DNA from 2 places in the Variovorax sp. LG9.2 genome. Region 2 is predicted to be linked to the other one. Evidence: predicted binding sites of a transcription regulator. Region 2 holds the regulator's gene; the other holds the start of a gene.
The links. Region 2 encodes HrcA, which represses chaperone genes, less so after heat shock. Its sites were predicted from a motif close to TTAGCACTCNNNNNNNNNGAGTGCTAA; they were not measured.
Positions count from the first base shown of each region.

Region 1: groES (co-chaperone GroES) is a predicted target of HrcA. The motif match lies at 2,084-2,110, and genes of this name have one in related genera.

Region 1 is NZ_JASJXB010000001.1:96,183-102,332, forward strand. Features, by position in the region: gene glgB (1,4-alpha-glucan branching protein GlgB) at 1-1,433, opposite strand, end outside; gene QN413_RS00465 (hypothetical protein) at 1,607-1,936, opposite strand; gene groES (co-chaperone GroES) at 2,194-2,484, shown strand; gene groL (chaperonin GroEL) at 2,514-4,163, shown strand; gene QN413_RS00480 (sensor histidine kinase) at 4,254-5,807, opposite strand; gene QN413_RS00485 (response regulator transcription factor) at 5,804-6,150, opposite strand, start outside.
Region 2 is NZ_JASJXB010000004.1:39,725-45,874, reverse strand. Features, by position in the region: gene rapZ (RNase adapter RapZ) at 32-907, opposite strand; gene recN (DNA repair protein RecN) at 904-2,586, opposite strand; gene QN413_RS05360 (NAD kinase) at 2,588-3,484, opposite strand; gene hrcA (heat-inducible transcriptional repressor HrcA) at 3,513-4,517, shown strand; tRNA gene QN413_RS05350 (tRNA-Ile) at 4,544-4,620, shown strand; gene QN413_RS05345 (HIRAN domain-containing protein) at 4,736-5,104, opposite strand; gene QN413_RS05340 (hypothetical protein) at 5,101-5,301, opposite strand; gene QN413_RS05335 (hypothetical protein) at 5,353-6,024, opposite strand.

The DNA.
Region 1 (6,150 bases), on a different contig from region 2:
TTCTTGCCAGGGTGTCCCCACATGAACCCGAACAGCGCGCGCAGATTGGCGAACTGCTGCCAAGGGTCGCCCGGCATCTTGTTGATGAGCGAGCCCTTGCCATAGACCACCTCGTCGTGCGAGAGCGGCAGCACGAAGTTTTCATTGAAGGCATACACCAGCGAAAACGTCATCTGGCCGTGGTGGTACTTGCGGTAGACCGGGTCTTCCTTCATGTAGGCCAGGTCGTCGTGCATCCAGCCCATGTTCCACTTCATGCCGAAGCCGAGGCCGTCCATGTCGGTGGGGCGCGAGACGTTGGGCCAGGCAGTCGACTCCTCCGCGATGGTCACCGTATCGGGGAATTCGCGGTACACCGCGCGGTTCAGGGTTTGCAAGAACTCGATGGCCTCGAGGTTCTCGCGACCACCAAACTTGTTGGGAATCCACTCCCCGTCTTTCCGCGCATAGTCGAGGTAGAGCATCGACGCGACCGCGTCCACGCGCAATCCATCAAGGTGGTACTTGTCGAGCCAAAACAGGCCGGACGACGTCAGAAAGCTGCGGACCTCGTTGCGCCCGTAGTTGAAGATGCTCGAACTCCACTCCGGGTGAAAGCCCTGGCGCGGATCCGCATGTTCGAACAGATGCGTGCCGTCGAAATACTGCAGCCCGTGCTCGTCGGTCGGAAAGTGCGAAGGCACCCAGTCGAGCAGCACACCGATGTTGTTCTGGTGCAGATGGTCGACCAGGTACATGAAGTCTTGCGGCGTACCGAAGCGCGAGGTCGGCGCGAAGTAGCCGGTGGTCTGGTAGCCCCATGAACCATAGAACGGGTGCTCGGTGACCGGCATCAATTCCACATGGGTGAAGCCCATCTTCAACATGTATTCAGCGAGCTGACGCGCGATTTCGCGGTAGCCGAGGAACTCGCCATCGTGGCGGCGCCATGAGCCCAGGTGCAACTCATACGTCGACATCGGCGCGTCAAGCGCATTGCGAGCGCCGCGCGATGTCATCCACGCGTCGTCGTTCCATTCGTAGTCCATCGACCAGATGCGTGATGCGGTAGCGGGCGCGTGCTCTGCATAGAACGCGACCGGATCGGCCTTGTCGACGACATAGCCGTTGACACGCGAGCGAATGCGGTACTTGTATGTCTGGCCCGGCTGCGCGTCTGCTACCGAGCCTTGCCAGATGCCGGTGCCGTCGTCGCGCAGTTGCAGCGGATCGGCATCGCCGGACCAGTAGTTCCAGTCGCCGATAAGCGAGACGGACTCAGCGTTGGGCGCCCAGACCGCGAACGACGCGCCGCCTTGAGGATTCACATGGCAGCCCAACAGATCGTAGAGCCGAGCATGGGTGCCCTCGCGAAAAAGATAGGCGTCCTGAGCCTGGCGAGACTGGGTACCAGAGGATTGGGAATCGACGGGTTGGGTATGGAGAGATCGGATTTCTGGAATCACGAGGGACACTTTCGCTGCGTTCAATCGATGATCGATGGCCGAGAATCGACGACAACGACCGCAAGTTCAAGGCCATTGTTGGGTCAAAGGCGAGCGCCGCGAAGGGCACCGGGCGCCTTCGCGTGTCAGAGAGAAGCGCGTATGCGGCGCGCGCTGTTTGTTCAGGCCCCGGCTGCAGCGCCGGCTGCTTGTGATGAAACCATCGACGCCTGCATTGCCGGGATTGCCGGGAGAGCGAAGTCGCCCGTCGTCAGCACCACTGCACGTGAGGGATCGGCGAAATACAGTTCGATCGCCTTGTCCCGGATCAGGCTGAAGTGACTGCGGCAAGTTGCGAGCAAGCTTTCGCTGCTGCCATCACGAGCACCGCAAACGTCCCGTAAAGTCTGTTCTGAAACCAGCCCGAGGATACGGGCGCCGTCGTCGCCGTCCGGATAGAACGCAAAGCGCACCGAGGCCGTGTCGAAGCAATAAATGCCTTCGAAGTCCATTTGTCGTCTCCTGTCTATTGTTCGATGACGCACGACTTTCGTGCAGGCGACGCACAAATATGGCGTGGTCAACAGCGCGAGCCCACGCCAGAAGCCGCCTACATCGGCTTACATCCGCCCTTGAAACCTGAACGAATGCCCTTATCATTAGCACTCGCTGAGGACGAGTGCTAACAGCGCTCACCTCCAGTCGATTGGGCAGCCAGCCGTTCGGTCCGGCACCCTCAAACCAAACCCGTTTCTATTCAGGAGATGCTATGAAACTTCGTCCTTTGGCCGATCGTGTGATCGTCAAGCGCATTGAAAGCGAAACCAAGACTGCCTCGGGCATCGTGATCCCCGACAACGCTGCCGAAAAGCCCGATCAGGGTGAAGTGCTGGCCGTTGGCCCGGGCAAGAAGACCGACAAGGGCGAACTGCTCGCCATGAGCGTCAAGGTCGGCGACCGCGTTCTGTTCGGCAAGTACAGCGGCCAGACCGTCAAGGTCGATGGCGACGAGCTGCTTGTCATGAAGGAAGACGACCTGTTCGCAGTCGTCGAGAAGTAATCAACCCCATCTCATCGGAGTAAATAAACATGGCAGCAAAAGACGTAGTCTTCGGCGGTGAAGCCCGCGCGCGCATGGTCGAGGGTGTCAACATCCTGGCCAACGCAGTCAAAGTGACCCTGGGCCCCAAGGGCCGCAATGTCGTGCTCGAGCGTTCGTTCGGCGCCCCCACGGTGACCAAGGACGGCGTGTCCGTCGCCAAGGAAATCGAACTCAAGGACAAGCTCCAGAACATGGGCGCCCAGCTCGTGAAGGAAGTGGCTTCCAAGACTTCGGACAACGCGGGTGACGGCACCACGACCGCTACGGTTCTGGCTCAAGCCATCGTTCGCGAAGGCTTCAAGCTGGTCGCGGCCGGCATGAACCCGATGGACCTGAAGCGCGGCATCGACAAGGCTGTCACGGCCCTGGTCGCCGAGCTGAAGAAGGCATCGAAGCCCACCACCACGTCGAAAGAAATCGCACAAGTCGGCTCGATCTCGGCCAACAGCGACGAAACCATCGGCAAGCTCATCGCTGACGCGATGGACAAGGTCGGCAAAGAAGGCGTCATCACCGTCGAAGACGGCAAGAGCCTGGACAGCGAACTCGACGTCGTCGAGGGCATGCAGTTCGACCGCGGCTACCTGTCGCCTTACTTCATCAACAACCCTGAAAAGCAATCCGCGATTCTGGAAAACCCGTTCGTTCTGCTCTACGACAAGAAGATCAGCAACATCCGTGACCTGCTCCCTACGCTGGAACAAGTCGCGAAGTCGGGCCGTCCGCTGTTGATCATTGCCGAAGAAGTCGAAGGCGAAGCCCTGGCTACTCTGGTCGTGAACACGATCCGCGGCATCCTGAAAGTCGTGGCTGTCAAGGCACCTGGCTTCGGCGATCGCCGCAAGGCCATGCTCGAAGACATCGCCATCCTGACGGGCGGCAAGGTCATCGCTGAAGAAGTCGGCCTGACGCTCGAAAAGGTGACCCTGGCCGACCTCGGCTCGGCTGCCCGCATCGAAGTCGGCAAGGAAAACACCATCCTGATCGACGGTGCCGGCGCTGCTGCAGACATCGAAGCTCGCGTGAAGCAAGTTCGCGTTCAGATCGAAGAAGCGACCAGCGACTACGACCGTGAAAAGTTGCAAGAGCGCGTGGCCAAGCTGGCCGGCGGTGTTGCAGTGATCAAGGTCGGCGCTGCCACCGAAGTCGAAATGAAGGAAAAGAAGGCTCGCGTCGAAGACGCACTGCACGCCACCCGCGCTGCAGTCGAAGAAGGCATCGTGGCTGGCGGCGGCGTGGCTCTGCTGCGCGCCAAGCAAGCTGTCGGCGACAAGATCAAGGGCGACAACGCCGACCAGGACGCCGGCATCAAGCTGGTGTTGAAGGCCGTCGAAGCGCCCCTGCGCGAAATCGTCAACAACGCCGGCGGCGAAGCCAGCGTGGTCGTGAATGCTGTGTTGGCCGGCAAGGGCAACTTCGGCTTCAACGCACAAAACGACACGTACGGCGACATGCTCGAGCTGGGCATCCTGGACCCGACGAAGGTCACCCGCACTGCACTGCAAAACGCAGCGTCGGTTTCTTCGCTGCTGTTGACGACCGAAGCCATGGTCGCCGATGCACCGAAGGACGAAGCCGGCGCCGGCGGCATGCCTGACATGGGCGGCATGGGCGGCATGGGCGGCATGGGCATGTGATCCCCCCGGAGGCTGGCGGCACTTCGTGTCCGCTGCGGCACCTCACCAACTAAAAGGCCCGCTTCGTGCGGGCCTTTTTTCGTTCGTTTTTTAGCTGAGCTGAAAGGCGAAGACTGCGCCTTTGCCGGGTTGGGGGAGCAGGCGGATTTCGCTGCCGTGCAGTTGCAGGATGCGGCGGACGATCATCAGGCCGAGGCCGCCACTGCGGCCGCCGGACGACGAGAAGGCAGGGCGGGTGAAAAGGACGGGCTGCAGCTCTTTGGGGATACCGGGGCCGGTGTCGCTGATCTCGACCTGTACGCCGGCCACACCATCCTCCCCCGCTTCGGCGGGCCGCAATTGCACGACGATCTCGCCGCCCTCTGGCGTGTGGCGGATCGCGTTGTCGAGCAGGTTGGTCAGCACGCGTTCGATCATTCCCAGATCGGCCGTGACCACCGGCAGGCCGGACGCAATCTGCGGCACCAGGCGCTGACGGCGTGCTTCCGCGGCGAGCTCGAACTTCTGGAACACGTCCTGCACCAGATCGGCCAGCGCGAAGCTCTCCTTGTCGGGCTTGACCACGCCGGACTCGAGCCGCGCCAGTTCGAACAATTCCTGCGCCAGGCGGCCGACCTTGCGGCTTTGGCCGAGCGCGATCTCGAGATAGCGGCGCCGGTCGGCCAGCGCCAGCGTGTCGGCCTTCATCAGCAGGGTTTCGAGATAGCCGTGCAGCGAGGTCAGGGGCGTGCGGAGGTCGTGCGAGACGTTGGCGAAGAGTTCGCGGCGCTGCTGGTCCAGCGCGGTGAGTTCGCGCCATTGCTCGGCGATGCGCAGCGTCATCTTCTGAAAGGCTTTGCCGAGCGTGGCGATCTCGTCGTCGCCGCGTGCGACCTGTGCGAAGGCCGGCGTTGCAGGATCGATGGCTGCGACGCCATCGCGCTCGAAGCGTTGCACGGCGTCGGTCAGCTGGCGCAACGGCCGCGTGATGAGCCGGAAGGCGACCAGCCCCGCGATGAGGCCGAGCAAAGCGACCCATGCCATCGACCACAGCGTCGTTCGCAGCACGTTGCCGGCGCCCAGGTTCGCGACCAGGGCTTCGCGGTCTTCGCCGGACAGCACGACGTACACATAGCCTGCATCGCGGCCATCGACCTTCAACGGTGCAGCGCTGAAGACTTTGCGGCCGCCCCGCGAGGGTTGCACGCCTTGTGCCCCAGACACATCCTGTCCTTCCAGTCCGCCGCGTGGGTCGTCGCCCAGAATCGGCAATGCGGCGCCCGCCAGCAAGCGCTTTACCGGGCCGAGGTCGACGCGGTCGTGCTTTAGATGCCCCGGCGGCGCGGCTTGTCCGACGATGCGCCCCTCGGCGTCCAGCAAATAGACCTCGACGCTCGGGTTGACCGCCATCAGCTGGTCGAACAGCTCGTGCACGGCCGACGGGTTGAGGCCGTCGCGCTTCATCAGCTCGGCATTGCCGGCGATGTGCGCGGCCAGGCCGATCGACAGGCGCTGCGTCACTTCCTGCTCGTGTCGTTCGCTGCCCGCCATCTGCAGCCAGGCCGACACGCCGAAGCACGCCAGCAGCAGCACCGCAAAGACGATCGACAGACGCGTCGACAGGCTCGACGGCATCGACCACCCGGAGGGCGTCGAGCGCGTCATGCGGCGGCCTCCTCGACATCCGCCGCCAGCTTGTAGCCGCGGCCCCACACGGTCAGGATGCGCCGCGGAGCCGCGGGGTCGGCCTCGACCTTCATGCGCAGCCGGTTGATGTGCGTGTTGACGGTGTGCTCGTAGCCATCGTGCTGGTAGCCCCACACCTGGTTCAGCAGATCGAGCCGCGAGAACACGCGACCGGGGTGGCGCGCGAAGAAATAGAGCAGATCGAACTCGCGTGGCGTGAGCTCGATCGGCTTGCCGTCGACCTGCACCTCGCGCGCCACCGGGTCGATGCCGAGGTTGCCGAGATCGAGCCGGCCCGACTCCATGCGTGCATTGCGCGCCA
Region 2 (6,150 bases):
GGACCCACGCCGGGGCCGTCGGAAGCCCACCTCAGGTCGCGTCGAGTTCGCGATGCCGCTTGAGCGCGGCCCACCGATCGCCGAATCCTCGTGCCAATTGCTCGACCAGAAAGACCGAGCGGTGCTGGCCGCCGGTGCAACCGATCGCCACCGTCACGTAGCTGCGATGGTCGTGCGCCAGCGCATCCAGCCAGCGGCCCAGGAACTGCTCGATGTCGCCGTACATGCGCGCGACGTCGTCATGCGAACGCAGCCAGTCGATCACCTGCACATCGCGTCCCGTGAGCGCGCGCAAGGCAGGCACGTAGTGCGGGTTGGGAAGCATGCGCACGTCGAATACGAAGTCCGCATCGAGCGGCACACCGCGCTTGAAAGCGAACGATTGAAAGACCAGCGTCAATGCGCTTTGCGGCGCCGCGATCAACGCCTTGATGTAGCTCTGCAACTGCGCTGGCCGGATGATGCTGGTGTCAATGACGTCGGCACCGTCGCGCAGATCGGCCAGCAGTTCGCGCTCCAGCTCGATCGACTGCACCAGTGCGCGTTGTTGCTCGGGCAGGTCGGTCAGAGGGTCTTGGCGTGAGAGCGGATGGCGGCGCCGTGTCTCGGAATAACGGTGCACCAGTGCATCGGTCGTCGAATCCAGAAACAGCGATCGCAGCACCACGCCTTCGCGTCGCAAGCTGTCGAGCTGCTGCGGCACGAGCGGCAACGACACGCCGCTGCGCACGTCCATGGCAATCGCAACGTGGCTCGCGTTCTGCTGCTTTTGCAATGCGACGAAGGCAGTGAGCAACTCCGGCGGAAGATTGTCGACGCAGTAGTAGCCGGCGTCTTCCAGCGCATGCAACGCGACCGACTTGCCGGACCCGGACATACCGGTGATGAGCACGATGTCGAGGCTCATGGCGCAGTCGCCGGCGCCTGCTTTTCGAGCATCTCGCGGGCATGGGCAAGAGAGGTTTGCGAAACTCGCTCGCCGCCGAGCATTCGGGCGACTTCCTGCGTGCGGCCATCGGCATCGAGTGGCGCGACAGTGCTTTCGGTGCGCGCTGCCGCTCCCTTGCCGCTGCGGGTCTGCCGTTTGGCGACCAGAAGATGATGGTCGGCACAGGCCGCCACTTGCGGCAGGTGCGTGACCGCCAGAACCTGCCGACTGCGGCCGAGTTGCGCCATCAAACGTCCCACCGTTTCGGCCACGGCACCACCGACGCCGGCATCGACCTCGTCGAAGATCAGCGTTTGTGCGGCGCCGAGTTCGCTTGTCGTCACAGCGATGGCGAGCGCGATGCGCGACAGCTCACCGCCCGAGGCGACCTTGCCGATCGGCCGGGGCGTGCTGCCGGGATGACCGGCGACGAGAAAGATCACTTCTTCGAGGCCGGCACGGCCGGGTTGATCGAGGGGCTGCAGTTCGACTTCGAAGCGACCGCCTTGCATGCCGAGACCCTGCATCGCTCTGGTGACGGATTCGGAGAGGCGCGGCGCCGCTTGCTTGCGCGCTTTGCTGAGCGCCTTTGCCTCGCGTAGGTAGCCTTGCTTGGCGGCTTGCTCGGCGCGATCGAGTGCATCGAGGTCGCCTTGCGCATCCAGCGCCTTCAATTCCAATTGCCACCCCGTGAGCAGCGCGGGCAGCTCTGCCGGCGGCCGCTTGTAGCGCCGTGCCAGCGACATCCAGAGACCCATGCGCGAATCGAGTTCGGCCAGGCGCTGCGGATCGGTGTCGGTATGCCGAAGGTAGCCGTGCAGCGAATGCGCAGCGTCCGCAGCTTGCGCAACGCTGGACGCCAGCACTTCGCCGAGGGCCTTGAACTCCGCCTCCATATGCTCGGCGTCCTGCAGCAGGGCGACGGCACGGGCGAGGGCGGACAGCGCGCCGGCGTCGTCGTCCTCCAGCGCCGCGATGGCACCTTCGGCAGCCTCGATCAGCGCCTGTGCATTGGAGATGCGACTGTGATTGGCCGACAGCTCTTGCCATTCGCCTTCGACGGGCGCGAGCTTGCTGACTTCGCCGAGTTGCCACTGCAGGCGCTCGCGTTCTCGCTGCAAGGAATCTTGTGCTGAGCGCGCGACATCCAGCGCGGTCAGCGCCTGGCGCCAGCCGTGCCAGCTCGCCTCCAGCGCGCTCGTGTTCACGTCGGCATACGCATCGAGCAGACGCCTAACCGCGTCGGGCCGGGTCAGACTCTGCCAAGCGTGCTGGCCATGAATATCGAGCAGCAGGTCGCCCACGGTGCGCAATTGCGCGGCGGTGGCCGGGGCGCCGTTGATCCAGCCACGGCTGCGTCCTTGCAGGTCGACCGTTCGGCGCAGCAGTAAAGCCTCGTTGGCTTCGAAGCCACCTTCGTCGAGCCACGACGCCAACGCTGGTGCAGCGTCGAACTCCACGCTCACGTCGAGCCGCTCGGCGCCTTCGCGCACTGAACCGGCGTCGGCCCGGCTCCCCAATGCCAGTTGAAGTGCGTCGATCAGGATCGACTTGCCGGCGCCCGTCTCACCGGTCAATACCGAGAAGCCGGTCGAAAAATCCAGTTCGAGCGCATGCACGATCACAAAATCGCGCAGCGCAATACGTCGCAGAGCCACCTCAGGAACCTCCTTCGTTCCAGTGCAATTTCTTGCGCAGCGTGTCAAAGTAACTCCACCCCTTCGGATGCAGAAAGCGCACGCGATGATCCGACCGGCGAACCACAACTGTGTCACCGAGCATTAGCGTGGCGAGCGACTGCATGTCGAAGTTCGCGCTGGCGTCGCGACCCGACACCAATTCGATCGATATCTCGTCGGCGTCCGGCAGCAGGATCGGGCGGTTCGACAATGTGTGCGGCGCGATCGGGACCATGACCCAGCCTGGAATGGCCGGGTGCATCAAAGGGCCGCCGGCGGACAAGGCATAGGCGGTCGAGCCGGTCGGCGAGGCAATGATCAACCCGTCCGCGCGCTGCACGGCGACGATGTGTCGACCGACCGTGACACGCAGTTCGACCATGCCGGATGTCGCGCCACGGTTGACCACCACGTCGTTCATTGCAAGCGCGTCGAACACGACGTTGCCCTCGCGCAGCACGCGCGCGTGCATCAGGCTGCGATGGTCTTCTTCATAGTCGCCGGCCAACATTGGCACCAGCGTCGCCTTGTAGTCTTCCAGCCGGATGTCGGTGATGAATCCGAGTCGTCCGCGGTTAATGCCGACCAATGGCACGCCGTAGCAAGCGAGCTGGCGGCCGATGCCCAGCATCGTTCCGTCACCCCCCACCACCAAGCCAAGATCGCAGGTTCGGCCGATTTCTCCGACGCTCAAGGCCGCATAGCGGCTGATCTCCGGATGCTCATCGGTCGACTGCTCGACAACGACCTCGCAACCGTGCGATTCGAGGAATGCGCCGATGTCTTCCATCACGCCGTCTTGCGCCCCGGCCTGAGCGCGCGCGCCCGAGGCTTGGTACTTGCCAATCAGCGCAACGCGTCGAAAGCGGGAGGTCATTCACAAATTACAACACTAAAATTCATTGATGCTGGACGATCGCGCCAAGTTGCTGCTCAAGACTCTTGTTGAGCGTTACATCGCTGAAGGACAGCCGGTGGGATCGCGCACGCTGTCTCGCGCTTCGGGGCTCGAACTGTCTGCGGCGACTATCCGCAACGTGATGTCCGACCTCGAGAATCTGGGCCTGATTGCGAGCCCGCACACGTCTGCCGGGCGCATCCCGACCGCGCGCGGCTATCGCCTTTTCGTCGACACGATGCTGACCGCGCAACGCGACCAGTTCAGCGCTGCCACGTTGGCGCCAGACCAGCCGCAGAAGGTAATCGCGAACGCGGCCAACCTGTTGTCGAACCTGTCGCAGTTCGTTGGCGTCGTCATGGCGCCGCGGCGCGCTTCGGTGTTCAAGCAGATCGAATTTTTGCGACTGTCGGACCGCCGACTGCTGGTCATCATCGTGTCGCCCGACGGCGATGTGCAGAACCGGGTGATCTTCCCGGAGGCGGATTACACGCAGTCGCAGTTGGTGGAGGCGTCGAACTACATCAACGCCAACTACGCCGGGTTGACGATCGAACAGGTGCGCGATCGACTGCAATCCGAAGTCGAAAAACTCCGTGGCGAAATCGTGTTGCTGATGCAGGCGGCCGTTCAGGCGAGCTCCGAGGTGATGACGGAAGCGCAAGACGAAGTCGTGATCTCGGGCGAACGCAATCTGCTCGCCGTCTCTGATTTTTCGAGCGACATGGGCCAGCTGCGCCGGGCCTTCGAACTGTTCGAGCAAAAGGCGCAATTGATGCGCTTGCTGGACGTGTCGAGCAAGGCCGACGGCGTTCGGATCTTCATCGGTGGGGAAAGTCAGGTCGTGCCGTTCGACGATTTGTCGATCGTCAGTGCGAACTACGAAGTCGACGGCAAGGTCGTCGGCACGCTGGGTGTCATTGGCCCCACTCGCATGCCCTACGAGCGAATGATTCAGATCGTCGATATCACTTCGAGGCTGGTGACCAACGCGCTGAGCCATCGGAAGTAGGCGCCCCACTAGAATCGGCGGCGCGTGGGCCGTTAGCTCAGTTGGTTAGAGCAGCGGACTCATAATCCGTTGGTCGATGGTTCAAGCCCATCACGGCCTACCATTCATAACCTGCGCCGGCATTGAGGGGTCTGCTACATATTCTGTAGCAGACCCTTTCTCTTTTTCATGCGCGGTGACAGTCTGGTGACAGACTGACGTCTTGCCCTCGTCAGCATCTAAGTCCGCACCGCGAACTCGATTTGCACAGACACGCGCGGGTGATCCCTGCCGACAGGGGTGTAAAAGCTGACGACGGTCGCCGATGTCACGGTGTAGCTCCCGCTGTCGAGCTTCGGCGCGAGACCATCGGCGCGCGCGGCTTTGATGTAGCCGATTGACTCCCACGACTTCAGCAAGCCGAAAAGCCGGCTGCATTGCATGTAGACCGTAATGGCGTCTTTGTCGTGCACGTTGTTCGGCTCCCTACGCAGTTGCAGCGGCATGCCCTCTCGGCAGTGTCGACGGATGCGATCGGCACGCCCTTCGAACCCGATGCCAGTAACTATGGCGCGAACGCCTTTGGTTTTGATCGTGGTGTTAGTCATGGGTGCTCGTCGACGCGCCGGAACGTGGCGGCGCCGTCCGGTATGGTCAGGGTCACTTTGTGCGTCGTGGTCTTGGTGAACAGGTCGACGGAATAGACATCGGCGCGCTTTGGGTTCAGCAGGTACAAGCGGCGCGCAGCCGAGAGTGGGTCGGCCAGCAGGTCCTGGAAACAATCGGCAAGGGAGGCACGCTGCACGACGTCGAGGCCTTTTTGATCCCGAATGAATCGGCTGGTGAAGTTGACGGACTAGATGCTCGGCCATCCCAAGTACGCGCTCATGCGCAGGAAAGCAATAGCGTCGTCGGCGTCAGCAAATGAAAGGCTGACGCGGCCGGCGGCGATATCGTGATCGGCCTCGCGTTCCATCACGGCCCAGCGCGCACCCTCCACGGCGTTGAAAACCTCGAGCAGCGCGGCGACAAGGCCGTGCAGGCTCAGATTGATTCGCGACTGCGGGCTAGGTTTCGCGACGCTCAGTTGAATCTCTGCGAGTGTCATGTGCGTGGTCGAGATGCTGGTCTGCAGGTCGGCCATCTTGTCGAGCTTTACGGCGACGGTGACGCCTTCGCTTTTAAGTAGCTTTGCGCCGTCCTCAATGGATGCGCGCAGACCGTTGAACCATACGACTTGGCCACGTATGCGCCGAGTTTGCCCGTCGATAACGTTGCTCATGAACTCGACAGGCGCGAACGCAAAGCGCACCAGCTTCGTGAAAAAGCCGACTCGCGAGGCGTCGCGGCTGTTGCGTTCGAACCGTCGAGCGTGTTCCATGGTCAGCGCAGGCAGGCCGGCGGGCAACGTTTGTGCGTTCATTGGACTGGCATTCTGCGGGGATTCGGTAGTGGGACGGTCGCCCCCGCAGGCGCCTTCAAGGGCGTTTTCGTTATTCCATGCATTGAGGAGACCGCAGATGGTCACGCCCGCACAAACTCCCGGCCTTTGGGCATCGCCCGCGCTTGCGCGGTTCGGTGCTCTCGGCGCAAAGTTGCCGCCCGCCGAATGGGCTCGGGGAAAGGCCCTGCCCGCCCTGCCCGTGGCGTAAGC